Regions from separate parts of the Pseudoalteromonas sp. OF7H-1 genome, predicted to be linked through region 1. Evidence: predicted binding sites of a transcription regulator. Region 1 holds the regulator's gene; each other region holds the start of a gene.
What was found. Region 1 encodes sigma-54, which starts transcription at its own class of promoters, with help from an activator protein. Its sites were predicted from a motif close to GTTGGCACGNNNNTNGNNT; they were not measured.
Positions count from the first base shown of each region.

Region 2: glnA (glutamate--ammonia ligase) is a predicted target of sigma-54. The motif match lies at 3,276-3,294, and genes of this name have one in related genera.
Region 3: MHN30_RS00450 (DUF3192 domain-containing protein) is a predicted target of sigma-54. The motif match lies at 3,056-3,074, and genes of this name have one in related genera.
Region 4: MHN30_RS02910 (FimV/HubP family polar landmark protein) is a predicted target of sigma-54. The motif match lies at 3,829-3,847, and genes of this name have one in related genera.

Region 1 covers NZ_JAKRFX010000018.1:40,603-48,519, reverse strand. The annotation lists gene lptB (LPS export ABC transporter ATP-binding protein) at 1-468, shown strand, start outside; gene MHN30_RS19095 (RNA polymerase factor sigma-54) at 515-2,014, shown strand; gene hpf (ribosome hibernation promoting factor) at 2,044-2,331, shown strand; gene ptsN (PTS IIA-like nitrogen regulatory protein PtsN) at 2,333-2,791, shown strand; gene rapZ (RNase adapter RapZ) at 2,784-3,650, shown strand; gene MHN30_RS19075 (HPr family phosphocarrier protein) at 3,651-3,920, shown strand; gene mgtE (magnesium transporter) at 4,443-5,801, shown strand; gene pmbA (metalloprotease PmbA) at 5,863-7,212, opposite strand; gene yjgA (ribosome biogenesis factor YjgA) at 7,349-7,867, shown strand.
Region 2 covers NZ_JAKRFX010000015.1:49,798-57,714, reverse strand. The annotation lists gene glnL (nitrogen regulation protein NR(II)) at 1-490, opposite strand, end outside; gene MHN30_RS17430 (DUF4124 domain-containing protein) at 1,038-1,544, opposite strand; gene glnA (glutamate--ammonia ligase) at 1,811-3,217, opposite strand; gene MHN30_RS17420 (ABC transporter permease) at 3,597-6,053, opposite strand; gene MHN30_RS17415 (ABC transporter ATP-binding protein) at 6,080-6,802, opposite strand; gene MHN30_RS17410 (HlyD family efflux transporter periplasmic adaptor subunit) at 6,826-7,917, opposite strand, start outside.
Region 3 covers NZ_JAKRFX010000001.1:95,382-103,298, forward strand. The annotation lists gene MHN30_RS00435 (response regulator) at 1-1,022, shown strand, start outside; gene MHN30_RS00440 (diguanylate cyclase) at 1,032-1,934, shown strand; gene MHN30_RS00445 (hypothetical protein) at 2,126-2,464, shown strand; gene MHN30_RS00450 (DUF3192 domain-containing protein) at 2,597-2,977, opposite strand; gene MHN30_RS00455 (D-2-hydroxyacid dehydrogenase) at 3,175-4,122, opposite strand; gene zntR (Zn(2+)-responsive transcriptional regulator) at 4,214-4,621, shown strand; gene MHN30_RS00465 (SO_0444 family Cu/Zn efflux transporter) at 4,614-5,888, shown strand; gene MHN30_RS00470 (1-acyl-sn-glycerol-3-phosphate acyltransferase) at 6,056-7,150, shown strand; gene MHN30_RS00475 (GNAT family N-acetyltransferase) at 7,202-7,744, opposite strand; gene MHN30_RS00480 (DTW domain-containing protein) at 7,882-7,917, shown strand, end outside.
Region 4 covers NZ_JAKRFX010000002.1:173,212-181,128, reverse strand. The annotation lists gene MHN30_RS02910 (FimV/HubP family polar landmark protein) at 1-3,768, opposite strand, end outside; gene MHN30_RS02905 (aspartate-semialdehyde dehydrogenase) at 4,058-5,074, opposite strand; gene MHN30_RS02900 (4-phosphoerythronate dehydrogenase) at 5,112-6,236, opposite strand; gene MHN30_RS02895 (DUF6419 family natural product biosynthesis protein) at 6,320-6,640, opposite strand; gene fadE (acyl-CoA dehydrogenase FadE) at 7,173-7,917, shown strand, end outside.

The DNA of each region.
Region 1 (7,917 bases):
TCTTCAATCTTTAGAAAACTCACGGTCTATCAAAATTTGATGGCGATTTTAGAAACTCGAAAAGACTTATCTAAAGTTGAGAGAGAAGCTGAACTAAACGAGTTACTTGACGAATTTAATATTCAACACATTCGCGACTCACAGGGCATGGCATTGTCGGGAGGCGAAAGAAGACGCGTAGAGATTGCTCGCGCTTTAGCCGCTAATCCTAAGTTTATCCTGTTAGATGAACCTTTTGCTGGTGTTGATCCTATTTCGGTGTTAGATATAAAGACAATCATAGAGCACCTAAAAAACCGCGGTATCGGTGTGCTAATCACCGATCATAACGTTAGAGAAACGCTGGACGTATGTGAAAAAGCCTACATCGTTTCACATGGTGAGTTAATCGCTGCAGGCACGCCAGAACATGTTTTGGCAGATCAAACCGTAAGAGATGTCTACCTAGGCGAACAATTCAAGCTATAGTTAAGACGTAGTATTAATAACTGTTAAAAAGGATTGTTAGAGATACATGAGGCAATCATTACAGCTGCGCATGGGGCAGCAACTTACAATGACTCCACAACTGCAACAAGCCATTCGCTTGCTGCAGCTTAGTACATTGGATCTGCAACAAGAAATACAAGAAGCATTAGACAGCAATCCATTGTTGGAAGTGGAAGAAGGTGATAATACTGACGGCGAAAACGCTGACCAACACAGCCAAGAAAAGAGCAGTGCTGACGACAATCAAGATTCAAGCGATGAAGCGCAGGTTAGTGACTATGAAATAGACTCAGATACCGCCATGAGCAAAGACACTGTCAGTGATGACCTTGCCATGGATGTCACTTGGGATGAGTATATGAGCGCAGCACCCGCTGCAAGCTCAGGCCCACTTCCCGATGACGATAATGTTTATCAAGGGGAAACCTCTGAATCTCTCCACGACTATCTCATGTGGCAACTTGAGCTGACACCATTTAGTCCAACAGATAGAGCGATTGCGATTGCGATTATTGAAGCGGTCGACCTGTCAGGCATTTTAACACTGTCTTGCGAAGACATTTTAGAAAGCATTAATGATGAAAGTAGCGAAGAGCCTATCGAGCTGGATGAAGTCGAAGCCGTGCTCAAACGTATTCAGCTTTTCGATCCTGTCGGTATCGCAGCGCGCAGTTTACAGGAATGCTTGTGTATTCAGCTAAATCAATTCGCCCCAGATACACCATGGATTGCCGAAACGAAAATGATCCTGACAGAGCATATCGACTTGCTTGCCAGCCGTGACTATCGAACTTTGGCTAAGAAAACGCGCCTTAAAGAAGCCGATCTCAAAGAGGTCATGACGTTAATTCATAGCCTTAACCCAAAACCAGCGGCAAGCATTATTCATGAAGAGCCTGAATATGTGATCCCTGACGTATCAGTGAAAAAAGTAAAAGGTCGCTGGGTCGTAGAGCTAAATCCTGATGCTATGCCTAAAATAAGAGTAAACGACCATTACGCTGCGATGTCTAGAACGGCGAAATCCAGTACGGATAGTCAGTTTATTCGCTCACATTTACAAGAAGCAAAGTGGTTTATTAAAAGCTTAGAAAGCCGAAATGATACATTATTAAAAGTTACCAATTGCATTGTGCAACAACAACAGGCATTCTTTGAACATGGCCCCGAAGCAATGCGCCCTATGGTGCTAAATGATGTTGCTGAAATGGTTGAGATGCATGAGTCCACAATTTCCCGTGTGACAACACAAAAATACATGCATACACCTCGGGGAATATTTGAGCTGAAGTATTTCTTCTCTAGCCATGTAAGTACAGAAAATGGAGGTGAGTGCTCCTCTACAGCAATTAGAGCACTTATCAAAAAGCTGATAGCTGCAGAAAATACCGCGAAGCCATTGAGTGACAGCAAAATTGCAGATATCTTAGCTGAGCAAGGAATTAAGGTAGCGAGACGTACGATTGCAAAATATCGTGAATCCCTAGCCATTCCACCGTCAAATCAGCGTAAAAGCTTGATATAAGACGTAAAACCCAAGAAGGAAAAATGCTTATGCAACTAAATCTAACTGGTCGCCATGTAGAAATTACTGACTCATTAAGAGACTATGTCACCAACAAGTTTGCGAAGCTAGAAAGGCACTTTGATCATATCAATAACGTGCATGTGATCCTTGATGTCGAGAAACTAGTACAAAAAGCAGAAGCAACATTACACGTAAACGGCGGCGAGCTATTTGCATCAACAGAGCATCAAGATATGTATGCCGCAATTGATGGCCTTATCGACAAGCTAGATCGTCAAGTTATTAAACACAAAGAGAAGCTCACTCGACACTAAGATGAAATTAAGTGAATTAGTGAACAAGGACTGCAGTAAAGCTGCGGTCCTTTTTAATAGCAAAAAACGTATTTTAGAATACATCAGCGAACTGGCTCATAGCCAAATTCCAAATACCAGTCAGCATGCTATCTTGGACGCTTTAATGGCGCGAGAGAAATTAGGCAGCACAGGGATCGGTAAAGGCATTGCCATTCCCCATGGTCGACTTGAAGGTTTGGATAAAATCCTTGCAATGGTGCTTGTCAGCGAGCAAGGGATCCAGTTTGAAGCCATAGATAAGCAGCCTGTCGATATTTTTGTCGCGTTCATCGTACCCGAAGGTGATAATCAACAGCACCTGAAGACCTTAGCGGCGATTGCTGATACACTCAAAGACAAGTCTTTCTGCAAAATGCTTAGGCAAGCAAAAAGTGACGATGAGTTATATGCAGTGATCCAAGGTGAACTTGATGAGTGATGAAGAAAAAGGACTCGAGCTTATCATTATCAGTGGCCGCTCAGGCTCTGGTAAATCTGTAGCGCTTCGAGTATTGGAAGACTTAGGCTACTATTGTGTAGATAACATTCCGGTCAATTTGCTGCCGTCTTTAGTCCGCAGCGTTTCGGACAATTATAATAAAATAGCAGTCAGTATTGATGTCAGAAACTTACCTAAAGAACAGGACGAGTTTAACGACATTCTTGAATACTTACCAGGCTTTGCCAAACCTACCCTGTTTTATTTAGACAGTGACGATCAAACCCTGATAAAACGCTTCTCAGAAACACGCCGTTTGCACCCTCTTTCACTGCATAATCTTCCACTAGATGTTGCAATAAAGAAAGAACGGGAATTGTTAGACGTATTGATCACTCGCGCCGATTTTCTCATTGATACTACAGGCCTGAGCGTTCATCAACTTGCAGAAGATATCCGTGAAAAAATCTTAGGTAAAAAAGACAAACAACTCATTATTACCTTTGAATCTTTCGGCTTTAAACACGGCATCCCAAAACAAGCGGATTACGTTTTTGATGCGCGCTTTTTGCCCAATCCACATTGGGAGCCTGAGCTTAAGCCGCTAACTGGCTTAGATCAGCCAGTCAAAGACTATTTGTCGAGTCACAGCATAGTGCAAAAGTTTACTTGGCAGATCCAAACCTTTGTACAAACTTGGTTACCACACTTAGAGCGTAACAATCGCAGTTATCTAACGATTGCAATAGGATGTACAGGTGGGCAACATCGCTCGGTATACTTAGCGCAAACCATTGGCGAGCGTTTTGCTAAAACCCATCCAAACGTCAAAATCCGCCACCGTGAGCAAGAGGGTTAAATGTTAGAAGATACGTTTTTAATCCAGAATAAACTCGGCCTGCACGCCCGAGCGGCAACAGTTCTTGCACAATTAGCGACCCAATTTGATGCCGAAGTGACCTTATATCAAGGAGACAAAAGTGCAGCTGCTGACAGCGTACTAGCGCTGTTGTTACTTGAAAGCAGCCAAGGGAAAGAAGTCCGAGTGGTTTGTGAAGGTCCTGATGCTCAGTATGCACTAGACGCCATTGGCGGACTAATAGAAAATAAATTTAATGAATCCGAGTAACTTGGGCTACTAGCACCAAAATAGCACTAAGGTCTGATTCATTTATTCCCTGCTAATCTCCCCCTCCGTAACCAGACAGGTCTAATACCAATTAGTCTTAATACTTACTCAGTTTGAAGGAGCAAATCTGACGCTAACTGTGTTAAAAATCTCCCATTTTGAACAACTAAATAGCAAAATTTTCGCCGTGTTATCGACAAGATTTTCTCGCTTCAAAATAGATCACTTAATTAAGCGAATTGGTATAATAAGTCTCTCATAATTAAGCGTAAACCTTGGTAGTTCTCAATAAACTGAGTTACACTGTAATACCAATTTAGGTTTCTTTCGTGCAGTAAAGCGAGTTGCCGAGAAAATCCAACTTTATCGTTGCGTACACCTTTGACGTGTATTAACGGTAGCAACCCACCAGCAGAAACAACACGAATAAAATTCAAATTAAGAAATTGGTTTCTGCGATAAAGTAAATGAATTAGGTTAACTAAATCACGTTAGCCAACATTATTATCAAAAAGGATGCCTATGCCTGAAGTATTTGAACAAGACTACACACTGGAACAACTCCAAAAGGTAACTAAAGCCTTAAACAGTGGTCAGTTTGTTCAAGTTAGGCGTATGCTCGCAGAAACAGCTCCTTGTGACACAGCACTGCTTTTAGAATCATCTCCTCATAAAGTTCGCTCTATGCTGTGGCAGCTCGTTGACCCAGATATCCAAGGGGATGTCTTAGAGGAACTGTCAGAGGACGTAAGACTTGGGATCATCGCCCAGATGGAGCCGGAGCTAATTGCTGCCGCTACAGAAGACATGGACGACGATGACCTTGGTGATGTCCTAAGAAGCCTGCCTGATACCGTCTACCAAGACGTTATCGGTGCGATGGATAGCCAAGATAGAGAACGTGCGACACAAGCATTGTCCTACAAAGAGCACTCGGCCGGTGCGCTAATGAGCACCGACACGGTCACTATTCGACCCGATGTTACCTTAGAAGTTGTATTTAGATATCTACGTCTTAAAGGCGAATTGCCAGACGGTACGGACGAGTTGTATGTAGTTGATAAAGATAACTGCTTTTTAGGCACGCTGCCTGTCAATACCTTATTAACTAAGTCTCCTGACAGTATGGTTCGAGACTTGATGGATGAAGATAAGGAAACGATCCCTATCTCCATGGATGAGTCTGAAGTGGCGCAGCTTTTTGAGCGTCATAACTGGATCTCGGCTCCTGTAGTTGACGATAACGCTCATTTGCTTGGTCGTGTCACCATTGATGACGTTGTTGACGTCATCCGTGAAGATGCTGAGCACAGCTTGTTAAGTATGGCAGGTCTTGAAGATGAAGAAGACACCTTTGCGCCAGTTCTAAAAAGTAGCCAGCGCCGCTCTATTTGGCTTGGGATTAACCTGTTAACCGCATTGATGGCTGCGTTTGTTGCAAGCTTCTTCGAAGGTACTCTGGATATTTTACCTATTCTCGCAGTGTTAAATGGCATAGTACCAAGTATGGGTGGCGTTGCCGGTAGCCAAACGCTAACCCTAGTGATTCGTGGTATTGCCCTTGGTCATATTAACCAGACTAACCAAAAGTTTTTAATGGGTAAAGAGCTGGCGATCGGCGCCTTAAACGGCGTGCTGTGGTCAGTATTGATCGCTGGGGTTATTGCTGTATGGCAATGGGATTTTACACTCGGTGCAGTTATTGCCTTCGCAATGTTTATGAACTTAGTCGCAGCAGGTATCGCGGGTGCCAGTATTCCAATTATGCTAAAGAGAATGAATATCGACCCAGCACTAGCTGGTAGTGTGGTACTAACAACGGTTACCGATATTGTCGGGATCTTTGCATTCCTTGGCACCGCAACTTGGTTATTAGTGTAACAGTGTCGAAATGGCGGGAAATGCTGGTCAAAACCAGCATTTCTTGAGCTGATGAAGGGAGTTATTCGCCCGCTATTTGCATATTATTGAGTAGTATAGAGCCGGTTTGTACTGCGCCTCGGCATTCAATATCACCGCCAACGCCTTCAATCCCCATAAACATATCTTTTAAATTACCAGCGATAGTAATTTCACTTACAGGATATTGAAGCTCACCATTTTCAACCCAAAAGCCAGCTGCTCCCCTTGAGTAATCACCAGTTACCGTATTAACACCTTGTCCCATTAGTTCAGTGACTAACAAGCCAGTGCCCATCGACGCAAGTAGGCTGGTTAAATCGTCGTGTGTTGGTTTTACTAACCAGTTATGGATCCCACCTGCGTGACCTGTCGCTTGCATATTCATTCTGCGTGCGGCATAGCTTGCCAATAAGTAAGTATTAAGCACGCCATCTGTGATAATTTCACGGTCGATGGTTTTTACACCTTCGCTATCGAAAGGACTCGAAGCAAGCCCTCTTAGTAAATGTGGCTTCTCTTCAATATTTACGCAGCGATTAAAAATTTGTGTGTCTAAAGAATCCAACAAGAAGCTAGACTTACGATATAGCGCGCCGCCACCAATACCTGACACTAAGTGCCCAAATAAGCTGTTCGCGATATCCGCTCGAAAAATAACTGGTACTTTACGCGTCGATAATTTGCGACTGCCTAATTTTGCTAGCGTAGATTGCGCAGCTTCTAAACCAACTTCTTCAGGGGATTTAAGCTCTGTGTGTACGCGAGATAAGGCATATGCAGAGTCCCGCTGCATTTGCTCACCTTCTTTACCGATCACCATGGTGCTCAGGCTGTGTCTGGTACGTGGGAACCCTGCTACTAAGCCATGGCTATTGCCATATACACGGATCCCTTGGTGACTCGATAAGCTCGCGCCATCAGAATTGACGATTCGAGGGTCGAATTCTAACGCGGCTTTTTCCGCAGCAATACATTGCTCAATGGCTTCATCGGGAGAAACTTGCCAAGGGTGGAAAAGATCTAAATCTGTTGGTGACATCTCTAGCAAGGCTTTATCAGCCACACCATTACAGGGGTCATCCGAGGTAAATCGAGCAATATCTACGGCTTTTTCAACCACTGAGCGCAAGGCTTCAGGACTCAGATCCGCTGTTGATGCTGAGCCTTTATGATTACCCACATACACGCTGATACCAAGACCACCATCTTGATTAAACTCAATGGTTTCAACCTCTCCCATTCGTGTACTTACAGACAGACCAGAGGTACTAGACATCGCTGCTTCTGCCGAGGTTGCACCTAGTTTTTTAGCATGCGCTAACACATCGGCAACTGCATTTTTCACATCATCAATTTGATTATATATAGGGTGTTGTTGAGGTTGAGTCATAGATACCTTATCCGCTCGCTCGTCTAACTAAAACATATTAGTTAATATGCTATCACAGCTACTAACTATTGTAGTGATCAATTGTGGTATACTCTAATGTTAGAGACCTTAATATTTACTAGTATAGACAAGAACAATGGCTAAACACGAGCAAACGACCGAAGAAGAGATTATTTACGTTTCAAAAAGCGAGCTAAAGCGCGAGGCGCTAGAGTTGCATGAACTAGGCTGTGAAATTGCAGGGCTTGCCAAGAAGCAGCGTGAGAAGTTACCTCTAACGGACGAGCTTAAAGAGGCCATGACTGTTGCGGATAGGATCCGTGCTAAAACAGATGCTTACCGTCGTCATATGAACTACATTGCCAAGACATTGCGTAGTACTCCAAATGTCGAAGAGATTCAGGCTGCGATGGATTTGATGCTAAATAAGAACAATAAAGCAGACGTATTGCTGAACAAGATTGAGCTTATTCGCGATGAAGTGATTGCCAAAGGAGATAGCAAGATTAATGAGCTATTGGATAAGTATCCTGAACTTGAGCGTCAAAAAATGCGCCAGATGGCGCGCCAAGCAAGTAAAGAAGTAAAAGCCGAGAAGCCAGGCAAAGCCTACAAAGAGCTGTTTCAGTATTTAAAAGAAGCAATTATGCCGTAACGCTATATTGTGCTCTGATACAATACAAAAAGGCGCTGATGCGCCTTTTT
Region 2 (7,917 bases), on a different contig from region 1:
TTTCGTACTGCAATAATTGCGCCGCACCGCGGATCCCACCAAGTGGATTTTTTATTTCATGGGCAAGACCGCGAATGAGGTTTCGAGCTGCCTGAAATTGGTGCATTTGATTGGATGCTTGGTCATAACGCAGGGCATCATCAACACGGCGACATTCCACTAAAATATACGCCTTGTCTGCAAGGTAAACTCGTCTGGCATGCAGACTTAGTGTCGCAACACGATTATCTACAAATACCACGTCTACCCTGTGTTGCTGGCAGTCTACGCCATCTTGTAGCACGTATTTAGAGAGCCGTGGCAGGTCTATATGATGATGATTAAACACACTATCAATCGCCAGTCCGACAAGCCGTTTTGTGCTGAGTCCCAGTAGTTCACTACTGCTGTAATTGGCATAGTGAATCATTAAATTTTGATCGAGCACTAAAATCGCGGTTGAGAGAGATTGCCAAACTTTATCCAAGTCAATCGAGTTATGTTGATCCATATATGTTCACCGTGCACCAATGCGGTGCAATGAGAATAGCATAGCTTTGCATCCATTAAAGTAAATTATTACCTAAGCTCAGAAACTAGGGGTTTTCGAACTCGTATCCTAAACTTGTTATTAATAAAGCATGCCAACTTTAAGGTGCTGAGATTATTAATGCTTTGTGTCAAAAAATACATCTAGCTCGTTTTTGTGGGGGGAGCCTGTTTGTCATGTTCTGTATGAACGGGTGTGACTTTCAAAGCGCTAAGTATGTTACCGAACAGATTAACTGCTTTCCTCCTCAAACCGCTAATTTACATCGGGCTACGAATGGCGAGAAAACCACCCTTACAGGTGTGGTGCGGGTCGTCCAACCTAACTGGCGAGATAAATATTTATTGCGAACAAAGGCTGAGGTCTACTATCAAGTTCAAGTTGGTGAGCAAAGGTTGTGGATTGAACACAATGAAATGTCGAATTTGGCTTTCTCAATACCAGAGGAAATGAGCGTGGTGTGTTTGCAACTACTGGTTGCAAGCCAGTGTAGGTAAGCAATATCGCTTTAATTATTTACGGTATTGCGGTGCAAAAAGAACTTATGAACATCACTTTGGGCGACTAACATACCTTTTTGATTAAACACTTTCATAACCACAGAATGCTCGCCGCGATCAATGCCCCGCAAAGCAAACTGAGTATTACTTTGTTTTGGCCCTGTGGCTGTTCCATTGAGAAAGAGTTGCACGCTTAAACCTTGGGTAAATCTTGGCTCTATGGTGCCTGTTACGTATACGCTGCCGCTATTATCACGGATAGTTTGCTCATGCTCAGGAGAAGTGATTTTAGCTGTATATTGAATAGTTGGTGTCGTGTCCGTTTGCTCGAGAATTTTAGTATCAACACTTGGCATGGTTAAAGCGCTGGCGTTGAGTTTGACTTCTTTTGAACCTGGTTGCGGTACATCCGAATAGACCCAATGGCCGTTTTTGTCTTTCCAGCGATAGATTTTTGGGTTGGACTCTGCTGCAGCATCAATGCTTGTTAGGGCTAGCGTCATGCTAACCGACATTATAAGAAACCACTGACGCACCACAAATCTCCAGAGCAAACTACTGTTCATACTGTAGTATAGAGCAGTTGGAATTGCGAGTTACAAATGAATAATTCCCATAATGAAAACATAAAGGCGACTTTCTTTAAGCTTTTGAATTACATTAAAAAAGCCCGTAACAACGGGCTTGAGAACACATATGATTAAGAGTGCCAGAAACGCATAATGAGTTTTGGCTCTACAAGCTCAATACCGCGGTACTGAGCGTAGTAGTCTGTTAGCGATTAAACGCTGTAGTACATTTCGAACTCAACTGGGTGAGTTGTCATGTTTAATTTTTCAACTTCTTTCGACTTAAGCGTGATGTACGCATCGATTAGGTCGTCAGTGAATACGCCACCTTGAGTTAAGAACTCACGGTCAGCATCTAGAGAAGCAAGGGCTTCATCAAGTGATGCTGCAACAGTTGGGATTTCTGCTGCTTCTTCCGCTGGTAGGTCGTATAAATCTTTATCCATTGCATCACCAGGGTGGATCTTGTTGCGGATACCGTCAAGACCAGCCATCAGCTGAGCTGCGAAAGCTAGGTATGGGTTAGCCGCAGGATCTGGGAAGCGTACTTCGATACGACGACCTTTCTCTGATGGGATCACAGGGATACGGATTGATGCTGAGCGGTTACGTGCCGAGTATGCAAGCATAACTGGCGCTTCAAACCCTGGTACTAGACGCTTATAAGAGTTTGTTGCTGGGTTAGTGAATGCATTGATTGCTTTAGCATGCTTAATGATACCACCAATGTAGTAAAGCGCTTCTTCAGATAGGCCGCCGTACTTGTCGCCTGCGAAGATGTTCTTGCCGTCTTTAGCAAGTGATTGGTGGCAGTGCATGCCTGAACCGTTATCACCAACAATTGGTTTAGGCATAAAGGTTGCCGTCTTACCGTATAGGTGAGCCATGTTGTGGATAACGTACTTCATCTCTTGGATTTCGTCTGCTTTAGTCACCATAGTATTAAAGCGAGTCGCAATCTCATTTTGACCAGCAGTTGCTACTTCGTGGTGGTGCGCTTCAACAACGTGGCCCATTTCTTCAAGTACTAAACAAGTAGCTGCACGCCAATCATTAGACGAATCTACCGGTGCTACTGGGAAGTAACCACCTTTTACGCCAGGACGGTGGCCTGTGTTGCCGCCTTCGTAGTGTTTATCTGAGTTCCAAGCTGCTTCTTCAGCATCGATTTTGTACATTGAGCCAGACATATCAGTTTTAAATTTAACATCGTCAAACAAGAAAAACTCTGGCTCTGGACCGAATAATACGGTGTCTGCTATACCCGTTGAACGCATGAACTCTTCAGCGCGCTTAGCTACTGAACGTGGGTCACGCTCATAACCTTGGTGTGTGTTTGGTTCAACTACGTCACAACGAACGATAAGCGTTGTTTCTTCTGCGAATGGGTCTAGCTTAGCGCTTTCTGCGTCAGGCATAAGTACCATGTCAGATTCGTTGATGCCTTTCCAACCAGCGATAGATGAGCCGTCAAACATTTTGCCGTCTTCAAAGAAGTCTTCATCGGCTTGATGATGTGGGATCGATACGTGTTGTTCTTTACCTTTTGTATCTGTGAAACGTAAATCAACAAATTTTACGTCGTGCTCTTTAATAAAATCTAAAACCGATTGTGACATGTGTCCTCCGACTCGTTGGGTTATTTTTTGCTGCAATGTACTGCAATTGCACACAGATAAGCTTGATCTGTGCCATGTTTTTAAGTTTTTGATAAATATTGATTTTTAACTTTTGGGAAATTTAGGGATTAGCTTGGTGCACTAATTTGGTGCGTAAATGTTTCATTATGGTGCGCAATGTTGGTGCAAGCGATTCCCTGTGATAGTCACTTTATCTTCGAGTAAGTGTTTGGAGTATTGGTATAGATTATGAAACGCAACAAAGCAAAAATTAATTTAATTCGATAGCGGGGATCTGGGGTCGTGTTTTAATAAAAAAAGCAAGGCGCCTTGAGGGAGACGCCCTGCCTTCAGGGAGTTAATTTTATCGAAGCTTAGGCTAGTTACTTCTCAACGAGTATAATGCGGGCTTAGTAATAACCCCGCTGGCAGCTAATACAGTTGTTGCAGCGGTAATTCCGATGATAAGCGACAGTGGTAATACGAATCCAAGCAGGGAGACACTAAACATGACCTCCGAGTTTGCCAGCCAAGCCATAGCTGCAACGGTTGCAAATGTCGCACATCCAAGAGCCGTAAAGATCACTTTGGTATTTTCTCCTAGTAATCCAAGTACAATACTTTTTGGCGACGCACCAATTGCCATACGCACTCCGAGTTCATAGCGACGCATAGAAACGCCGTAATTAAGTACGCCATATATGCCAATTAGTGCGATCAGTAAGGTGATGGTTGCCAGAGATAGCGCAGCCCAACCTGCAACTTGGTGAATTGCGAGCGAGTTAGATAGCTGTTGAGACAAAGGTTGAATTTCAGCAACGCGCCAGCGTGTAGATATTTGCGCCATGGTTTGGTTTATGGATTGGGGAAGTATCTGCTGCCCTGTGTGCGTTTGAATAATAAACGCTGGTGTATAGGCTGACAGTCTGTCCACAGCCCACATACGAGCGGTATCAGGCTTATCTGGAATGGCTAAATTTTCACTAATACCGATGATTTCATACTGAATATGACGACGGCCATTGAGCCAATAAAAGCGTTTACCTATAGCGTCTCCTTGTGGCGCAAGTTGTTCTGCAAAGGCTTGATTAACAATAAGCACAGCTGATTGGCTATTGACTTCTTCAGTAGTGAAATTGCGGCCTTGTAGCAGACTAATCTCCATTAGCGGCAGATAAGATTCATCAACGATGTTACCAGACACTGAATACTGCGTCTGGAATCCTGAATCAGTTGCAAGAAACGTACTGAGCCCAAATTCAATCGGTGTGCCAGTAGTTAAGCTGACCGCTTTGAATTGTGGGTTTTGTTTGAGCGCAGCGGTAACATCTAGTAATTGTTGTCTGCGCTCAGCATAAAATGCATCTCTTTGTTCACGGGCTGGACGTTGCTCTACAAGTTGGTTGAGTTCAACCTCATAGCGCTCAGAGGTTGAGAAATTAGGTGATTGGTTGAGTAACCCCCATGCATTGATAAAAGTTTGCGAGCAAGCGAGTAATAATAGGCTGGCTAGAAATAGTTGGCTAAAAATTAAGGCTTTTCGGGTTTCTGTTTTGATTTGGATCCCGGTGCCTTTTCCGCTGCTTTGAAGTTGGCTATTGAGTTGCTTAAAGTTAATGCGTTTGCTCACGAGCCATGCACCGAGCGATGCCAATAACACGGCAAGAACTAAGCACAAGGCAACCGTGATGAAATTTGTGCTGAGGTTGAGTACGCCAGGTAGGCTATCTGCAGCCACCAGCCTAAGTAAGTAGTAGCATAACTCACTCACCGCGAAGAAAAGCATTGCGGCGCAGCTTGTGAGGATTAAGAGCTCGATAAATATGCCCCGCGATAAGTGGCCGCGTCCAGCGCCAAGTGCAGCCTTGATAGCCATATCACGTTGCTGATTTACTGCTCTGGCTAGAATAAGGTTAGCAATGTTGGCACAAGCAATGAGTAGCAGGCATAGTGCGCCTAACAGTAGCCAAATAGTTTTGCTGGCACTATCACCGTGGATTTTTTCTCGCAGCGGTAACAGCTCCAACGTAATGGTCATATCATCAAAAAAAGAAGAGCTGGCTGTTTGGGTTTTAAAACGGCTATTGTAATGCGTGGATAACTGGTGGTTGATAGTGGGAATGTCTACCGCCCCCGCTTTTTTAATCAACACGTGTCGATTAGGACCTGTGATCCCCCAGTGCTGAGCATCGCGGCGTTGAAATGAATAATAATCCCAAGGTAACCATACGTCAGTCAGACGGCCTGGAGTAAGCATTTCAGGTTCGCGATTTTGCTCTGATAGCACACCAATGATTTTAAAATTCACTTGGTCTATTTGAATAGATTGTCCGACGATATCGGCTGCTTGACCATAATATTTTTGCCAAGCTTGATAGGACAATACCGCGACTGGCTGCATTGAATTAAGGCCTTCGTCTGCGCTCGGTCCACGACCTAAGTGAAAAGTAAATCCTAGCATCGGCATAAATTCAGGGGTGGTGTAAGTGGTATTGACTTGCGGCGTTTCAACTTTACTTCTAATCACCTCTTCGGAATAGCCAAAGAGGGCGGTTTGTGACTCCGGCGTTTTTTCATTTTCATAGATCTCAAGCAGCATAGGTATCGGAGTGAAATCATCAAACTCCACTCTATCCTTGATATAGTGCACTGCTTTTGAAACGTAAAGCTGCTCTGCATTGGGGTAAGGCAACGACGCAGAGAGAATAGTAAAGTTTAAATTAAACATCGCCACGAGCGTACCTAGTGTGAGTGCTAGCGTAGAGATAATCGTGATGGTAAATACTTTTACTTTACTCAGAGAGTACAGACTGGCACTCATGTCTTTGACAAGCATATTACTTTCCTCGCTTCCATCATGGACTAAAACGTGTCAACGACTGCGTTGGCGTTAGTGTGTGTTTGGGGGGCCAGTATTTTGCCATCTAGAAGGTGTAGTTTGCGTGTCGCCATATCGGCATATCTAGGATCGTGCGTCACCATACATAATGTCGTCCCTTCTAGGTTTAGCGTTTTCAACATGTCCATAACGGCATCACCATTTTTTGAGTCAAGGTTACCTGTAGGTTCGTCAACAAGCAGTAATGCGGGGTTGCCGACGAGTGCACGGGCAATAGCAATCCTTTGCTGTTGACCGCCTGAGAGCTGGTTTGGGCGATGTTTTGCGCGGTGTGCCATATCTACTTTTGTCAGGCAACTCATTACAGCGTGATCAATATCGGCATTGCTCATCGGGGTTTTACGATAACGCAATGGCAGCGCGATATTATCGTAGACTGTCAGCTCATCAATTAAGTTGAATGACTGAAAGATAAAGCCAATTTTTTCGTTTCGAATATGTGCAGCCGCCGCTAAAGTTAATTGGCTAACCTCAAGATCTTCAATTTTATAGCTACCATCTGTTGGCATGTCTAGCAGACCAAGAATTGACAGCAGGGTAGATTTACCACATCCAGAAGGGCCACAAATTGACACGAAATCACCCTTATATATTTCCAAGTCAATCCCACGCAATGCGTGAGTTTCCATTTCTTCGGTACTAAAAATTTTGGTGATCCCTGACATGGTTAAAATAGTTTCTTTCATAATCGTATCCTAATGATGATTTATTATTGAATGATCCGTACTTGTTTAGCGTTTTTATAAGTACTTGTATCAGAGAGTATGATTTGTTGATTTGGGGTGACACCGCTTTCAATTTGCAAGAATTTGCCTGCATCAATACCAAATGACACTATCTGAGGGGTTGCGATGTCATTGTTTAACACAAAGAGCGTCTGCTGGCTGTGTGATAGAGTGTTACTTGGACGTTCAACATACAGTGCGTTCTTCAACTGATGTGTGCTAATTTGCGCATCTACGTTAAGTTCTGGACGCGCAGAATCAGGAACGCCATTGACAAAAGTGAGCTCAACTTCAATGGTACCTTCTTGTACTTGCGGGCTGATCCTTGTGACTTTCGCTGGCACTTGTTCGCGGCGTGTATTGACCGTAGCAAATTGACCTACCTGAATTTGTTCTGCTTTAGACTGAGATACTCTGACCAGTGCTTGAAGGTCGTTGGTACTGCCAACTTGAGCAAGTTCTTGGCCGGCTACAACACTTTGTCCAAGTTCAACTGCGAGCCGTTGCAACACACCTTCTGTACCTGCTCGGACTGTTAGTTTCGCTTCTCTTTCTTTTAACCGGGCGAAAAGAGACTGAGCTTGGTTGATCAGTTCTTGCGAGATGGTTAAATCTTCCGAATGTAATAGCTTTAGCTGTTCTATACGTGTTTGCTGTAGTTGTACTCTTTCTGACAGCTGCTGTTCTTCAAGCTCTGCGGTTTTTACATCAATGGCGGGGACAACGCCTTGGTCTCTGAGGGTTTGCTGAGCTTCTCGGCGCATGACTAACGATTGATGCTCACTGGTAAGCTCGGCAAGGGTGGCGACTTCCATTAATAACTCGCGCTGGTTTGCGAGTTTTTGTCTGCGAAAGTTTGCTTGCTGACGGTTTAGCTCCATTTCAGCACTTTCTAATTGCTGTAAGAGATCAGGGTCTTGCATCTTCAAAATGATGGTATCAGGCTGAACTTCACCACCGGGGCGTACTAAGATTTCATAGACGGTAGCCGGGTCTTGTGTGGTGATCAGTTTTTGTTTATTTGAGCGAAGCACGCCATAGCCGTCAACGCTAACATCTAAATCACCTTGCTTAAC
Region 3 (7,917 bases), on a different contig from region 1:
TCTACTGTCTCATCACCGAAGCACATAGCTTACCAAGCTATTTTTCAGGTCTTGCGGAACCTTTATCTGTTGAGCGATTGCACGGGATGCATGCTCAGCTCGACAAGTCTATTGTTGTTATTCCACCAGAAGCAGCGCTTGACCCCGCTTATGCGCTACCTGGAAATACCGCATTACTACTGCATTGTGAAGGGGAGTTTCCTGAGCAAAGTAACCATATTGCGCTTAATCAAAGTGTGTTTTACCAATCAGCTTATACTTGGCTTGCTGAATTTGCCCATATGACGCAAACCGTCGACAACGTGTGTATGCAGGTTGCCGGTGCACTTTGCTTGGTGGTCGACGATAACAACTTAAATTTAGATATTACTGAAAATATGTTGAAGCAGAATGGTATTTCTACCGTAGGGCTCCAAAGCGCCGAACATATTGAGGAAGTTTGCCGCTCACTGCAACCCGATATCATCCTGATGGATATCCATATGCCAAATATTGATGGCTATCAAGCGACCAAGCAGATCAGAGCCGTGTGGTCTGAAACTGAGCTTCCCGTTATCGCCTTGACCGCCAATGCAAGCAAAGAAGAGCGGGCGAAAGCCACAGCCGTTGGCATGAATGATTATTTGGTAAAACCAATTAATAGCACACAGGCGTGCAAGGCATTGGCAAGTAATATTTTCCAGTCGGATAAAACAGAAGAAGCCTTTTTTGATTATGAGTTTGCTTTATCACAAATGATGCAAAATGAAACGTTTTTGCAAACAATGTTAGATAAATTTGCTAAACTTTGCCATGATTACCTAGAACAGGTTGCTGAAATAGAGCAAGGTTCAGCATTATTCGAGTTAGCACACGGAATTAAGGGCGCTGCTGCAGGTCTGGGCTTTAAGCGACTAGCGAAAGTTGCAAAAGACCTTGAAACGCAAAGCAAAACGATCACAACAATAACAAATCGCACTGACTTGGATGTGTTAACAAATGCACTTTCACAGGTGGTGTGCTTTATCGAGCTAAAAAGGTAGCGTCATAAGATGCAGCAAGCTGAGCACATTTTTATTATTGATGATGACCCAATAAATAAGATGGTCCTAAGCAATACATTAGGTGACGGCCATCGGTTATCCCATAGCACTGACACTAAATTATGTATTGATGAACTAAAAGCAAGTAAACCAGACCTTATTATTTTAGATGTGTTAATGGCTGACGGCGCTGGATTTTCTGTTTTAGAGTGCCTAAAAAAGGATGCGAGCACTTACGGTATTCCCGTTGTCGTGATCTCTGGTAGTGTGAGCTTTAAAGATGAAGCGCGAGGTTTGGAGTTAGGGGCTGTGGATTATATTACTAAACCCTTTAACCCTTTGATTGTAAAAGCCAGAATCAAAAACCATTTAGCAATAAAAAAGAAAAATGACCTGCTAGAAAAGCTAGCCTCTATCGATGGTTTAACGGAGTTGCCCAATCGTAGATATCTAGATGAAGCGATGAAATCAGCATTAGAAAGCGCAAAAGCTGATGGCAGTGCGTTTACCGTTATGCTGGTTGAGGTGGACTATTTTAAAACGTTTAATGAGCATTATGGCTACATGCACGGTGATGATTGTTTATTTAAGGTCGCCAAAGCGCTAGAAGAAGGCGCTACCCGACGTTCTTTATTTATTGGCCGTTTTGATGGTACTCGTTTTGCGTTGGTACTAACTCAGCATAATATCGACGTAATTAATGAGATAGCAGAAGCGCTGCACGACTCGGTTAATGCGTTAAAAATCCCCCATATTGCTTCACCGATATGTGCGCATGTGAGCGTTAGCATTGGTGCAGTTCATATTGAAAATCACTGTAGTAGTGAGCTTAGTGAGCTGATAAAAATGGCCGATAGCGCCCTTGCCGTTGCCCAAAAGCAGCAAAGCACGGTATTTATTAAAGCGCTATAAATATCTAAAGCCATATACAGGAGCGAAAGCATATTCGCATTCAGACCATAAGTGCACTGCATAAAGCTTGGCTATGCTCATGCTTTATAGATCTTTAACCGAGTATGTTGTGCCTTTTGGTGTGGTGTTAGGTTTATTCTATGGATATACGGCGTAAAATAATTTGGGTGGACTGTATCGCGGCTATATCCGTGGGATTAATCGTATTGCTTTTCCACTCAATGATTGGTGCGATCTATCATATACCTGAACAAACCATTATCTTTATCGCATTATCAAATCTGTTGTATGGCGCGTACTCTTTTAGCCTTGCCATTCAAAAAGCGAAGAACATAAAACATTTGCAGCTTTTAGTGTTCGGCAATCTTTTTTGGGCGCTAGTCTGCGCTGGAGTGGTTGTTCAGTATTTTAACGTTGCAAGTCTAATTGGTATTGCTTTTATTGTTTGTGAAGCTATGTTTGTCATCATGCTTGCCTATTTCGAATGGAAGTATAGGTATGAGCTGGTATCAGAGGACAGTTCAGCTTAATAGGCTGGGTTATTAAAGTTTGGCTCTGTTTTGTTTTTAACTTATTAAGATGACAAGAAAATAAGGAGTTGGCCACACACAACTGTGCGTCAGTTTACTCTGATTATTCACCATCCTTGGTGCGATAAAGTCTTACTGAATTTGCTTTAATGCGTTGTCGCCAAAGCCAACCAGTTGGTTATTTTTGAATACCAATGGCGTGCACTCATCTTTTGTTACTTTGCCGTCTGAGTGTTTACTGTTGGTTGCATAGTACAGCACTTGATAGTTATCGCCGTCTTTTGACACCAACTCGCTAAAATCAGGGGTTGCAAACATGTCTTTTACTGATGAGTAAGACGCGCCCATTTCAAGGTTGGCAATCTTGTCACGATTTTTACGCTGTTTATGTTCCCAGTTAGACGAGTTGTATTCAGAAGCCCAACTGTGCTCTACTTCACCGTCGGATACAGCAACGATACAGCCTGATAATAGAGTAGAGCTAAGCGCAGCCACTAACATTAATTTTTTCATTGTTGTTTTCCTTTTTAATTTTGTTGCTGAGCAAATAATGCAAACAGCCATTTGTTTTTGCTTGAATTATCACAAGAGTTGCAAACTCTTTGCCAACTAATAAAGTTTATAAATATCAGTTTGTTGCTGGTTTTTAATCAGTTTATAGTTGATGGTTTTCACTAACATTTAGTGATATCACTCACTAAAACAATAATCTAGACCACTCGGTTTCTCGTTGTCCCAGCCACAAAACTTTCAATATTAATGGCAATTTCGCCGACTAAACGTTCGATGGCCTCTTTACTTGCCCATGCCGTATGCGGTGTTAAAAGCAAGTTTTCCCCTTGGTATTGAACGAGAGGATTGCTTGCTTGCGCCGGCTCTTGAGTGAGGACATCCACAGCAGCACCAGCTATTTGTTTGTTAGTTAGTGCATCGACCAGCGCATGCTCATTGACTATTCCGCCTCTTGCGGTGTTGATAATATAGGCATGATTTGGAAGTAGGGCGAACTCAGCACTTGAAATCAGGTTTTCTGTTTCAGCGGTAAGCGGGCAGTGAATCGATACAATATCCGCAATCTGCAGTGCTTCTTCAAAAGCCATTCGTCCTGATCTAACCTCAGTTACGCCCCTACGTTCGGCAACAATTACCTGAGCTCCAAATGCTTGTGCGACTTTTGCAACGGCTTCTCCTAACGTTCCATGGCCTACGATCACAAAGTTTTTGCCTGCAATTTCGTTGATGCTGTAATCCAAACGACAAAACATGTCACTTTGTTGCCAAAGCCCTGCATGGCAGTCTTGCTGATAACGATGAATATTTGTCATTAAGTTACCAAGCATAGTAAAGGTGTGCTGCACTACAGAAGGGGTGGAGTAACCAGCCACATTGGCTATCGCAATTTGATGGGCTTTTGCAGCTGCTAAGTCGATGTTGTTGACGCCTGTGGCCGCAACACAAATCAATTGTAATTGTGGTAACGCCGCGATTGCTTGTTCAGTTAACTGTACTTTATTGGTGATGATGACTGCTGCATCTTTACAGCGTGTGATGATGTCCTCACTGGGTGTGGTGTCGTAAGACGTTAATGTGCCTAGTTTGGCAATGGGAGAAAGATCGGTTCCTGCAAGGGTTTTAGCGTCTAATACCACGATTTGCATTATTTTTATCCTTTTCTTGACTTTGGAGTTAACTCTAAGGTTTATACTTGTGATGTCGACTAGGATAATCTTCAGGACTTGGGAGTGTAAAGTGGTAAAGATTGGTGAGCTGGCAAAGCGGCTTAACGTATCAACTGACACGTTAAGGTATTATGAAGCAAACGATCTCCTACACCCTTGCACAAGGAGCGAGGGCGGGTATCGGTTGTTTGATGAGCAAAGTGAAAAACAAATGCGCTTTATTCTTCGCGCGAAGGAAGTGGGGTTCAGCCTCAAAGAAGTGCAAGACTTGCTGAAGATAAAGTTTGAAAAGCATCAGCACAGTTGTGAAGAAGTGAAAACGCTGACTATCACTAAACGGGATTTAGTGAGAGCGCGGATCGCTGAGTTACAAAAATTTGAACAATCGTTATCGACGCTAGCAGAGCAATGCTGCGGCGGTAAGGAAGCGGCAGTGAGCTGCTCGATTTTAACGGCCTTGGAGGCTATCGATGAATGAACTGATAGTAAATTTTTGGCAGCTATTTTTAGTATCTGCACCGTGGTTACTGCTTGGTCTAATATTGGCCGGGCTACTTAATGTATTTATTCCAAAAGATTTGTTGCAAAAGCATTTAGGGAAAGAAGGTTTTTGGACGACGATAAAGGCAGCGCTGATTGGGGCGCCTATGCCGCTTTGCTCTTGCGGCGTTATTCCTGCTGCGGTGGGACTGAGAAGAGCAGGGGGCTCGAAAAGTGCGACAACCGCATTTTTAGTCTCAACGCCTGAAACTGGAGTGGATTCTATCTCGGTTTCTTATGTGCTACTTGGTCCTTTTATGGCGGTGATTAGGCCAATTGCGGCTGTGGTTAGCGCAATTGCGGCTGGGTTGCTCGTTGGTAGTGAGAAAGATGATAAGCCTGTGGCGCTAAAGCACCTAAATACCTCAGAAGAACCAAGCGCGACTAGCGGTTGTTGTGACGCTAATCATCACTCAGAGCCAAAGCCTGCTGAAAAGCATCACAGCCATGATAGCTGTTGCGCCAGTACTAAAGTGGAAACCGTAAAAGTAAGCTCAAGCTGCTGTGCGCCTGCAGGCCCGCAATTAGCAATGGCAGGGGCGAATATGTCTTGTTGTGATACTACGGAGCCTACCGTAACCAGTTGTTGCGATTCTGCATCAGCCACGACAAATTGTTGTGAGCCTGCTCCTGTACCTGAAAACCAAGGGATTTTTGGTAAAATTGTAGAAGCTGTTAAGTTCAGCTGTAATCAATTACTGTCTGACACTGCAGTTTGGCTTCTTATCGGTTTATTCTTTGCAGCGTTAGTGCAAACCTTTGTGCCTGAGTCTTTCTTATCTCAGTGGGGCGACGGTATTATCGCCATGCTAGTGGTTATCCTTATCAGTATCCCAATGTATATTTGCGCCACTGCGTCAACTCCAATCGCTGCGGGTTTATTACTGGCAGGTGTGTCACCCGGTGCGGTATTGGTATTTATGCTCGCAGGTCCTGCAACTAACATCGCCACAATTGGGGTAGTTGGTAAAGAGTTAGGGCGTCGAGCCGTGTTTGCCTACCTAGGCGGCGTCATTGGGGTTGCACTTATCTTTGGCTATTTAACTGATTACTTAGTTAATACTTACGGTTTTGTGGTAACGCCAATGATAGGTGAAGAACACGAAGTGCTACCACATTGGTTAACAGTATCAATGGGCGCATTATTAGCAGCACTGTTACTAAGATTAGCTATACTCAAATTAGGTAAAGTTGTTAGAAGATAAACTATTGTGGTACTTTTTACCGTATTACAATTGCATGACGCTTAAGCATGTATTGTTCCAACTTGGTATATTGCCTTGGTGGTCAGACATGAAATGCTTAGCGTCTGTTTATTTGACACGATAGAATGCGTTCCAGTATTCGTTAATCCGACAATTTGAGAAGTAGAGTGGATAAATACGCTGACATTAGACCGTATAATGATGATGAAGTAGTGCCAGCATTGGCACGTCTACTAGGTGATGATCAATTTATTGATGTGATCGCCAAATATAACCTGCCAGCTTGGTTGAATGCTTGGCCAGCAATTGCACGCCCACTAGTAAGAATGAAACTAAAAAAGAAGTGGGGAGATTTTTGTACGATTGAACAAGTACAAGATGAAGTGGCGTACTATCTGCAAATTTTAATCAATAAAACGACGTCTAAAGTAACTTATTCTGGCCTTGAAACATTAGACTCGAATACCTCGTATTTATTTATTTCAAACCACCGTGACATCGTATTAGACCCTGCACTTGTTAACTGGGGTTTGCATCAGCAAGATATGCGTACGGTACGTATCGCTATTGGTGATAACTTACTGCAAGTACCTTATATCACTGAGCTTATGCGTCTTAATAAGAGTTTTATTGTAAAACGTTCGGCAAAGGCGCCGAAAGAAATGCTAAAAGCATTAACCCAGCTTTCAGCCTATATTTCTGATTCATTAAGTGAAGGTAACTCCATTTGGATTGCGCAAAAAGAGGGGCGTGCAAAGGATGGGGTGGATCAAACCGATCCGGCACTGTTAAAAATGCTACAGCTCAATGGTCGCAAACAGAAGCTAGATTTTTCAGATTATGTAAAGCAGCTCAGAATAGTGCCCGTTGCCATCTCCTATCAATATGAGCCATGCGCGGTTGCTAAGGCTAAAGAGCTATACCATAAAAAGCAGTTTGGCCAATATGTGAAAGCACAAGGTGAAGACATTGCCAGCATTGTCGAGGGCTTTAGTTCAGATAAAGGCCATGTGCATATCGCATTTGGCGACCCTATCACTGCGGATGTTGAAAACCCAGATGAGCTGGCGAATGTCATTGATAAACAGATTTTAGATTTATACTATCTGCATTCAACCAATCACCTAGCAGCAGGCGATGATGCGCAAGTTAGTCCAGAAGATAAAGAGGACTTTATCTCTAAACTAGAGTCTGTACCGGAAGAGCTGAAGCAATTGGTGTTGAGCATGTATGCTGAACCACTGCGTCGCAAAGGCATTTAATAGTAGTGAGCATGCGCAACCGTGGTGTTAAGTGGTTGCGCTTTTGTTCGGTTAATTAAGAACTTTATGATAATAAACGACTTCCATATCTCCTAAAATATCTTTGTGAAGCCCTTTTTTCACATAACTCATCCCAAGTTTTTTCATAATATTGATGGAGCCAAGGTTCTCTTCTTCAGCGATAGCGCTCAAGTGCGTCAAGGTAGGATTTGCTGCTATTAGGTCTGGAATAAGATGTTGTGCGGCCTCTGTTGCAAACCCTTTGCCCCAAGAAGCTTGTTTAAAACGCCAACCGAGTTCTAAATCCTGATCGTTTCTTTGTTCTGAAAAGAAGTTAGCAGGGCGAACCAAAATCCAACCAATAAATGCCTTGTTTGGCAGCTCGAAACAGCCCCAAAGCCCCCAACCTTTGATCTCGTCCGTATACTCGGTTAAACGTGGAATATATACGGCTTTTACTTCTTCAAGTGAGTTAGTCTGACCGCCTGTGATGTATTTCATTACTTCAGGGTCGCTATCAAGATCGGCGAGCAGCTGTGCATCTTGTGGGGTGAGTAGGCGATAACTCAGCCTTGCAGAATCCTTTACTTGCATTTTTTACTCCTAATGAAACCCAATAAAACTTTAGAGTACAAAAGCTTATGTCATGAGTAAAGATGTTGCATAAGTTTGCGTAGACGCCAGCCGAGCGCTTTACTAAAATACGCCGGCATTTTTAGATGGGGAACAGAGTGAATAATTCAGTACTAGCGCTTAGACAGCGTCAA
Region 4 (7,917 bases), on a different contig from region 1:
CAAAGTCTCTTCGTCGAAATCTGCACTAAATTCAGGCAAATCATCTTCATCAAAGCCAGAGATTTCATCGTCGAGAGGATCGTCATCAAGCCCGTCCTCTATATCAAATTGAGCGTCATTGGATAATGCTTCTGATAATGCCTTTTCGGTTTCGCTTTGCGAGTCAGTAGTTTCAAGTTCTTCGCCGAGCTCCAGCTCAGGGTAACTCTCTAGCTCTGCGCTTGGTTGCAGATCTTCTTCGTCAAGAAACTCTTCTTCTGCCAGTAAATCCACTTCGTCATTAAGTGGATCATCTCCCAGCTCAATTTCAACTTCTTCATCCGAGAAGTCGTCTTCAAGTTCAGCATCCAACTCAAACTGTTCTTCGGCTTGAAGCTCCTGTAATAGCTCATCAACACTTTTTAAATCAGGATCTTCAAATTCGCTGTCTTCGTCAGCTTGAACATTTTCATCACTAAAATCTGCTTCATTGGCTAGATCGGACTGTAATGTATCTTCCACCGGTTCTTCAGATGATTCCGGAATAGCATCCTCTTCATCCAACATACCCGACAAGTGTCCTGACTCCGTTTGCTCAGACTCAGCTAAAGGCTGTTTAGACTCCAGTTCAGACTTGTCAGATTCTTCTTCCAGCTCTGGCAAAACATCTTCTGATGTTTCGTCAACTAATGTATCTAGTTCGTTATTTACCAGTTCATCAGATTCTTCTTCCAGCTCTGGCAAAACATCTTCTGGTGTTTCGTCTAGTAATGCATCGAGATCGTCATCGGCCAGTTCATCAGATTCTTCTTCCAGCTCTGGCAAAACATCTTCTGATGTTTCGTCAACTAATGTATCGAGTTCCTTATTTGCCAGTTCATCAGATTCTTCTTCCAGCTCCGGAAAATCATCTTCTGGTGTTTCATCAACTAATGCATCGAGATCGTCATCGGCCAGTTCATCAGATTCTTCTTCCAGCTCTGGCAAAACATCTTCTGATGTTTCGTCAACTAATGTATCGAGACCGTCATCGGTCAGTTCATCAGATTCTTCTTCCAGCTCTGGCAAAACATCTTCTGGTGTTTCGTCAACTAATGTATCGAGTTCGTTATTTGCCAGTTCATCAGATTCTTCTTCCAGCTCTGGCAAAACATCTTCTGGTGTTTCGTCAACTAATGTATCGAGTTCGTCATTTGCCAGTTCATCAGATTCTTCTTCCAGCTCTGGCAAAATATCTTCTGGCGTTTCGTCAACTAATGCATCGAGTTCGTCCTCGGCCAGTTCATCAGATTCTTCTTCCAGCTCTGGCAAAACATCTTCTGGTGTTTCGTCAACTAATACATCGAGTTCGTCCTCGGCCAGTTCATCAGATTCTTCTTCCAGCTCTGGCAAAACATCTTCTGGTGTTTCGTCAACTAATGCATCGAGATCGTCATTGGTCAGTTCATCAGATTCTTCTTCCAGCTCAGGTACTGTATCTTCCTGTGCTTCATCTAATAAAGCATCGATATCATCACCAGCTAGATCGTCGGACTCTTCTTCTAATTCCGGCAACGTATCTTCTTGCGCTTCATCTAATAGAGCATCGATATCATCACCAGCTAAATCATCGGACTCTTCTTCTAATTCCGGCAACGTATCTTCTTGCGCTTCATCCAATAAAGCATCGATATCGTCACCAGCTAGATCACTAGGCTCTTCTTCTAATTCCGGCAACGTATCTTCTTGCGATTCATCCAATAAAGCATCAGTAACGTCACCAGCAAGATCACTAGGCTCTTCTTCTAATTCCGGCAATGTATCTTCTTGCGCTTCATCCAATAAAGCATCGATATCATCACCAGCGAGCTCATCAGACTCTTCTTCTAATTCCGGCAACGTATCTTCCTGCGCTTCATCCAATAAAGCATCGATATCGTCACCAGCGAGCTCATCAGACTCTTCTTCTAATTCCGGCAACGTATCTTCCTGCGCTTCATCCAATAAAGCATCAATATCGTCACCAGCTAGATCGTCGGACTCTTCTTCTAATTCCGGCAACGTATCTTCCTGTGCTTCATCCAATAAAGCATCGATGTCGTCACCAGCGAGAGCATCTGACTCTTCTTCTAATTCCGGCAACGTATCTTCCTGCGCTTCATCCAATAAAGCATCGATATCATCACCGTCGAGCGTATCTGACTCTTCGTCAATTTCAGCTAACGCATCGTCTTGCACTTCATTTAACAGGGCATCAATATCATCACCCGCAAGCTCAGTGCTTGGTTCCTCAAAATCAGGCAATGCATCATCGTCAGCATCTTGAGAGGCATCAAGTAGCGCATCGATATCATCAGCATCGACTAAGCTCTCACTATCAAAATTACCGCTAAATTCGGGCTCTTCATCTAGCGCACCATCAAGAATTGAATCGATATCATCATCGTTTGCACCAGCATCCGCTTGCTCATCTGCGAGTTCCTCGCTCAGAGCGGCAAGGGCATCATCGCTAACATCAATTTCTTCATCTTGAGACTCATTGAACAAATCATCAAGATCGCTGTCACTTAAAATATCTTGGCCATCATCAAGATCAAGCGAAACTTCATCACCAGCCTCGTCAAAGCTCTGTTGCATAAAGTCTTCGTCATGATCATCATCAAACGAAATATCTTCGTTTAGTAAGCTATCCAATTCATCTTGGTCTAACGTATCACTTCCTTCATCGAAGTCGTCATCAAGTGAGTCAAAGGTAATCTCATCGTCTTCAGGTAAGATATCGTCATCTAACTGTACGCTTGCGCCCAGTGCGTCTTCATCGTCGCCCATTCCGATATCAAGTGGGTCTGGCTCAGGGTCAAATGCAGTCGCAGCGGTTGCAGCTCCCGCCGCCGCAGTGCCTGCAGCCACCGATGGTGTTTGCGGAAGAAAATCGTCGTCATCTGTCGACGTTTGAGATTGGTTTCTTCGGCGTAGGTACATTACTAATCCAGCAATTGCCAGTAGCGCTGGTAATGTGGCAAGTAATGCAATGCCAGCTGGTGAGCTAAAGAATGTGCTTAACTCGCTACTTTCTTGCGCTTTTGCCTGAGCTGCCTGCTGGTCAATCATTTCATTTTGTAAGTCAATAACAGCCTTAAGCTGTTGCTGGATTTCGCTGTCTTTACCAAGTTGGGTACGAACCGTTTGAAGTTCAGTAGAAATAGCGCCGAGCTGCTGTTTTAATTTATTGTTTTCGGATAGGATTTCTTCAACATTACGCACCGAGGATTTGAACTCTTTTTGTAAGTCCATCAGGCGCATGTCCTGTTCCATCTTTAAAGAACGCAGTTGATTAGTTAGGTCTTCTTTAGCTTCTTCTACATCGACTTTACGAGCTTGTGTAACCTTTTTTTCAGCTTCGTTTATTGCATTTGGATTCAATAATCCCTTACGCTTCATTTCCCAAAGTTTGTCATCTTGATCTGACTTCTGCTTTGCCAACTCAGGGTTTACACTGCGAATTTCATTGATGGTAGGAATACGTAAATACGCCCCATCCTGCATATGGTTGAGGTTTTTATCTAGAAATGAATTAGGATTTTTATCGTAAAGCGCCTTCATCACCTGATAAATGGTGACCGAGTCATCTGGTCGCACTTTTTGTGCTATACGCCACAATGTATCCGTGGGTCTGATAGGCCCTATTGACCGACCTTGAGCCCCATAATCAACCCCTTTAGGGCCTTTTAGCACTACCCCCTCTTGGGTATATACTGGTGTGGCAATCAGTGCGAATACAAAGATACTAAATAAGGCTAAACCGCGCATGCCGATCCTTTACTCAAATGTTTAACACCCGTTAAACGACATTTTATTATTATGGCTTTGAAGCAAGCTCTATTCCAAATGCAAACTATAAACCAGATATGTTGGAATATCCATTGCAACGTATTGAAAGTTAACATGGTTATAATGCTTTTTACTGATTCTGGAATAGTTGATATAGGTGAAGAATAGTCAAGTATTTGACCTAACGGCAAACTTCTTGGCAGAAGTTTGCCGTTATAACGCAGAATAGTAAGCAAAATTTTGCTTACTTTGCGATATCAAAGGGTGCTTATAGATAGCTTTCTATAAGGGCTTCTGCAATTTGAATGCTATTTGTTGCTGCACCTTTTCTGGTGTTGTCTGATACCACCCATAAGTTTAAGCCCAATGGATGTGAAATATCTTGCCTTACACGGCCTACATAAACGGTATCGTTACCACTTGCATCACTTACCGGTGTTGGGTAATCGTTTTCGTCTTCAATTAGCTCAACACCCGGCGCATCAGCAAGTAACTGCTTAACATGTTCAAGATCATAAGGCATGCGCGTTTCAAGATGAATGGCTTCAGCATGACCGAAAAACACGGGAACTCGAACCGCAGTCGGGTTAACCAAAACACTCGAATCGCCCAAGATTTTTTGCGTTTCCCACACCATCTTCATTTCTTCTTTGGTGTAACCATTTTCTTGGAACGCATCAATTTGAGGAATGACGTTAAAAGCGATTTGTTTGCTAAACACTTCGTTTTCCATCGGTCTTGCATTCATTAAGTTTGCAGTTTGCTTAGCCAACTCGTCTACCGCTTCTTTACCTGCGCCAGATACCGCTTGGTATGTTGAAACATTAATTCTGTCAATGCCATAGGCATCATAAATTGGTTTAAGCGCCACTAGCATTTGGATTGTAGAGCAGTTTGGGTTAGCAATGATGTTACGATTTCTAAAATCTGCAAGGCTGTCTTTATTCACCTCAGGAACGACTAATGGAATATCAAAGTCGTATCTAAAATGTGAGGTGTTATCTATCACAATGCAGCCAGCTTCAGCGGCGATTGGTGCATATTTCTCCGACACGGAACCACCCGCTGAAAACAAACCGATATGGGCATTAGAAAAATCAAACTCTTCAACATCCAGAACTTCGATTTTTTCACCCATAAAATCAATCTCTTCACCCGCGCTTCGGCTACTCGCGAGTGGGTACAATGTGTCTACAGGAAATTTTCGTTCCGCTAGTAATTCGATAATTTGCTTGCCAACAAGACCTGTTGCGCCAAGTACCGCAACATTATATTTTTGCGACATTATTTTTCCTCATTCTGTAATATACCAACCATAGCACTTAACTCTTGTGCTCAGAAAAGCCAAGTTGGTAAAGCTTTTCACTGATTGGTGAGTCATTATTGACTGCAATTGTACTAAATTCTCGACGCACGGGATATGCTTTACGCAAGGTATCAAAGCCCAATGTGTTTAGCTGTTTTCTCATGATGCCATCATCACGACGAATGTCATAAACAAGATGCGCTAAATTGACAATATCTTGCTCATTGGCAGTGCTTTGCAACTGACAGCCAGTGACACTTGGTTTAGGGAGAAAATCACTAATCGTTTTGCTGGCTGGTATATCGAATTCTCGGCATACGGCTTCGTATAACATTTGCGTGCCTCGCGCCTTACCCTCTAGCGTATGGCCGGCAATATGCACAGATGCAAAGCGAGTATATTGCAATAATGGCTGCAAAATATTCGGCTCATTTTCCCAAACGTCTAAGATCAGCTCAAGCGTTTGCCCACCCTCTACCGCATGCAAAAGTGCTTGATTATCGATAACATCTCCACGGCTTGCATTGATTATCACCGTGCCCGGCTTTAATGCCGCTATCCGCGATGCATCAAGTAAATGAACCGTTTTATGCGGGCCCTGCTTAACTAATGGAACGTGAAATGTCACGATATCCGCGCGAGCCAAGGCTTCATCTAAAGCTACATGTGAATCCAATGTCCCTGCTTGCTGCCTGACTGGGTCACACAATAATATCGTAAGACCAAGCCCTTTAAGCTTTGATGCTAAACACGCGCCAATATTACCAACACCAATGATGGCAATCGTTTTATCTTTAAGTGCCGTGGAGGTTTCTTGTGCGTATGCAAGTAGAGCGCTTATCACGTATTCGGCAACAGCTATCGCATTACAGCCTGGTGCGCTGCTGAACGAGATATTGGCGCTGGCCAACAATGAGCTATCAATATGATCAATCCCTATTGTCGCAGTCCCCACAAACTTCAGTCTATCGGCTTGTGCTAACAGGGCCTCATTGACCTTAGTGACTGAGCGAGTCAATAGAATATCGACGTTTTTCAGCTCGTCAGGTTGAAGGTTACGGCCATCAAATCGTGTTACCTCACCAATTTCGCAGAAGAATGACTCAACTAAGGGCATATTTTGATCGGCTAATATTCGCATGCGGGTTTCCTGTCACCTATTGTCTCGAGTACTCAAGCGATAACACATCGCCTGAGTCGAGTTTAACATGGCAAGGTAGGCGACTAATAATAAAACCTTTTATTTTGTGTCACCGCTTTATTGCAACCAAGCGCTATTGCAAAAAACATCACACAGCATACAAAAACGACCGCTCCCTTGAGGCTTAACCAGCCACCTGAATCAAGCAAAGGACAAAACGTCATGGCCAACACGTTAATACAACACAATAATAAAGCCCAACGGGTATAAGCTCGGTAGCCAAGTAATGCGGCAAACAAACTGCTAAAAACATTAAAAATTACCGCTTCAGGAAAGAGATGAAAGGCCGACAACATAGCCGCAAAGGCCAAAATAGTGACTAGATAAAAAATACTCTGCTGCATCTTGTTTCTCCTTAACATGGACAGCAATATCAACCGCTACACTAGGTTGTGGCGGTAAATCCTAACTCACATAGCTACCAAGAAAATGGACTGCATTTGCTACTCCTTAGCAATTCTTAAAGCACCATTTTATCGCTATGCTTAACCCAATTGTAGAAACATTAACGTGTATTTCAATGCAAATCAGACATGAAGTTTTGGCAATTATAATGCACATATTAGGCACTTCGCTGAAAGAAAATTCATGTGCAGTTTCGCCACATTGCACTATGTTCATTACACTTAAATATCGTTCAGTAATTAATAACGTTGAAAATCCTCTTAGGTTGTAGATGGGGTTTAGTCAAAGTAACCTTCAAATTAACAACAAGAGAGGCATGAGTCATTTAACACTCAGATTAAGTACAAACGTAAATAATATGTCACAACAAGGCATCAACTAATTCGCATAGAGGGTATGAAGACGCTTGAAATATCAGCGTTAACCAGCTAGTCTAACTGGGTGGTCAGACCTCTTATAAGGAAGAACAACATGACACTTATATTTGTTCTCGCGTTGTTAGCCTTGCTCAGTGCAGCAAGCTATCATCGCGCAAGCTGGAATACCGCTCTAGGTATTGCAGCAGTTACAATGCTAGTTGGCACCTTTGCTGGTGCGTTTGGCATTATCTCTTGGTTAATTTTCTTAGCGATTGTTATTCCGCTTTCAGTAACGAACCTGCGTCAGCAGTACATCGTGGCTCCAGCATTTAAAGCGTTCAAAAAAGTTACGCCGACAATGTCAGAAACCGAAAAGTCAGCGATTGATGCAGGTACGACTTGGTGGGAAGCCGATCTATTTTGTGGTAACCCAAACTGGGATAAACTTCATCAGTTTCCAAAGCCACGCTTGAGCGTTGAAGAGCAAGCGTTTTTGGATGGCCCAGTGGAAGAAGTGTGTGCCATGCTTAACGATTGGGAAGCAACACACGAGCTGACTGACTTACCGCAAGACGTGTGGCAATACTTAAAAGACAACAAGTTCTTTGCGATGATCATCAAAAAGCAATACGGTGGTCTTGAGTTTTCAGCTTACGCGCAATCTTGTGTACTACAAAAGCTTACCAGTAAATCAACTTTACTTTCGTCTATCGTGGGCGTACCTAACTCGTTAGGCCCAGGTGAACTACTTCAGCACTACGGTACTGACGAGCAAAAAGAACACTACTTACCTCGTCTAGCAGTGGGTGATGAAATCCCTTGTTTTGCATTAACGTCACCAGAAGCGGGCTCTGATG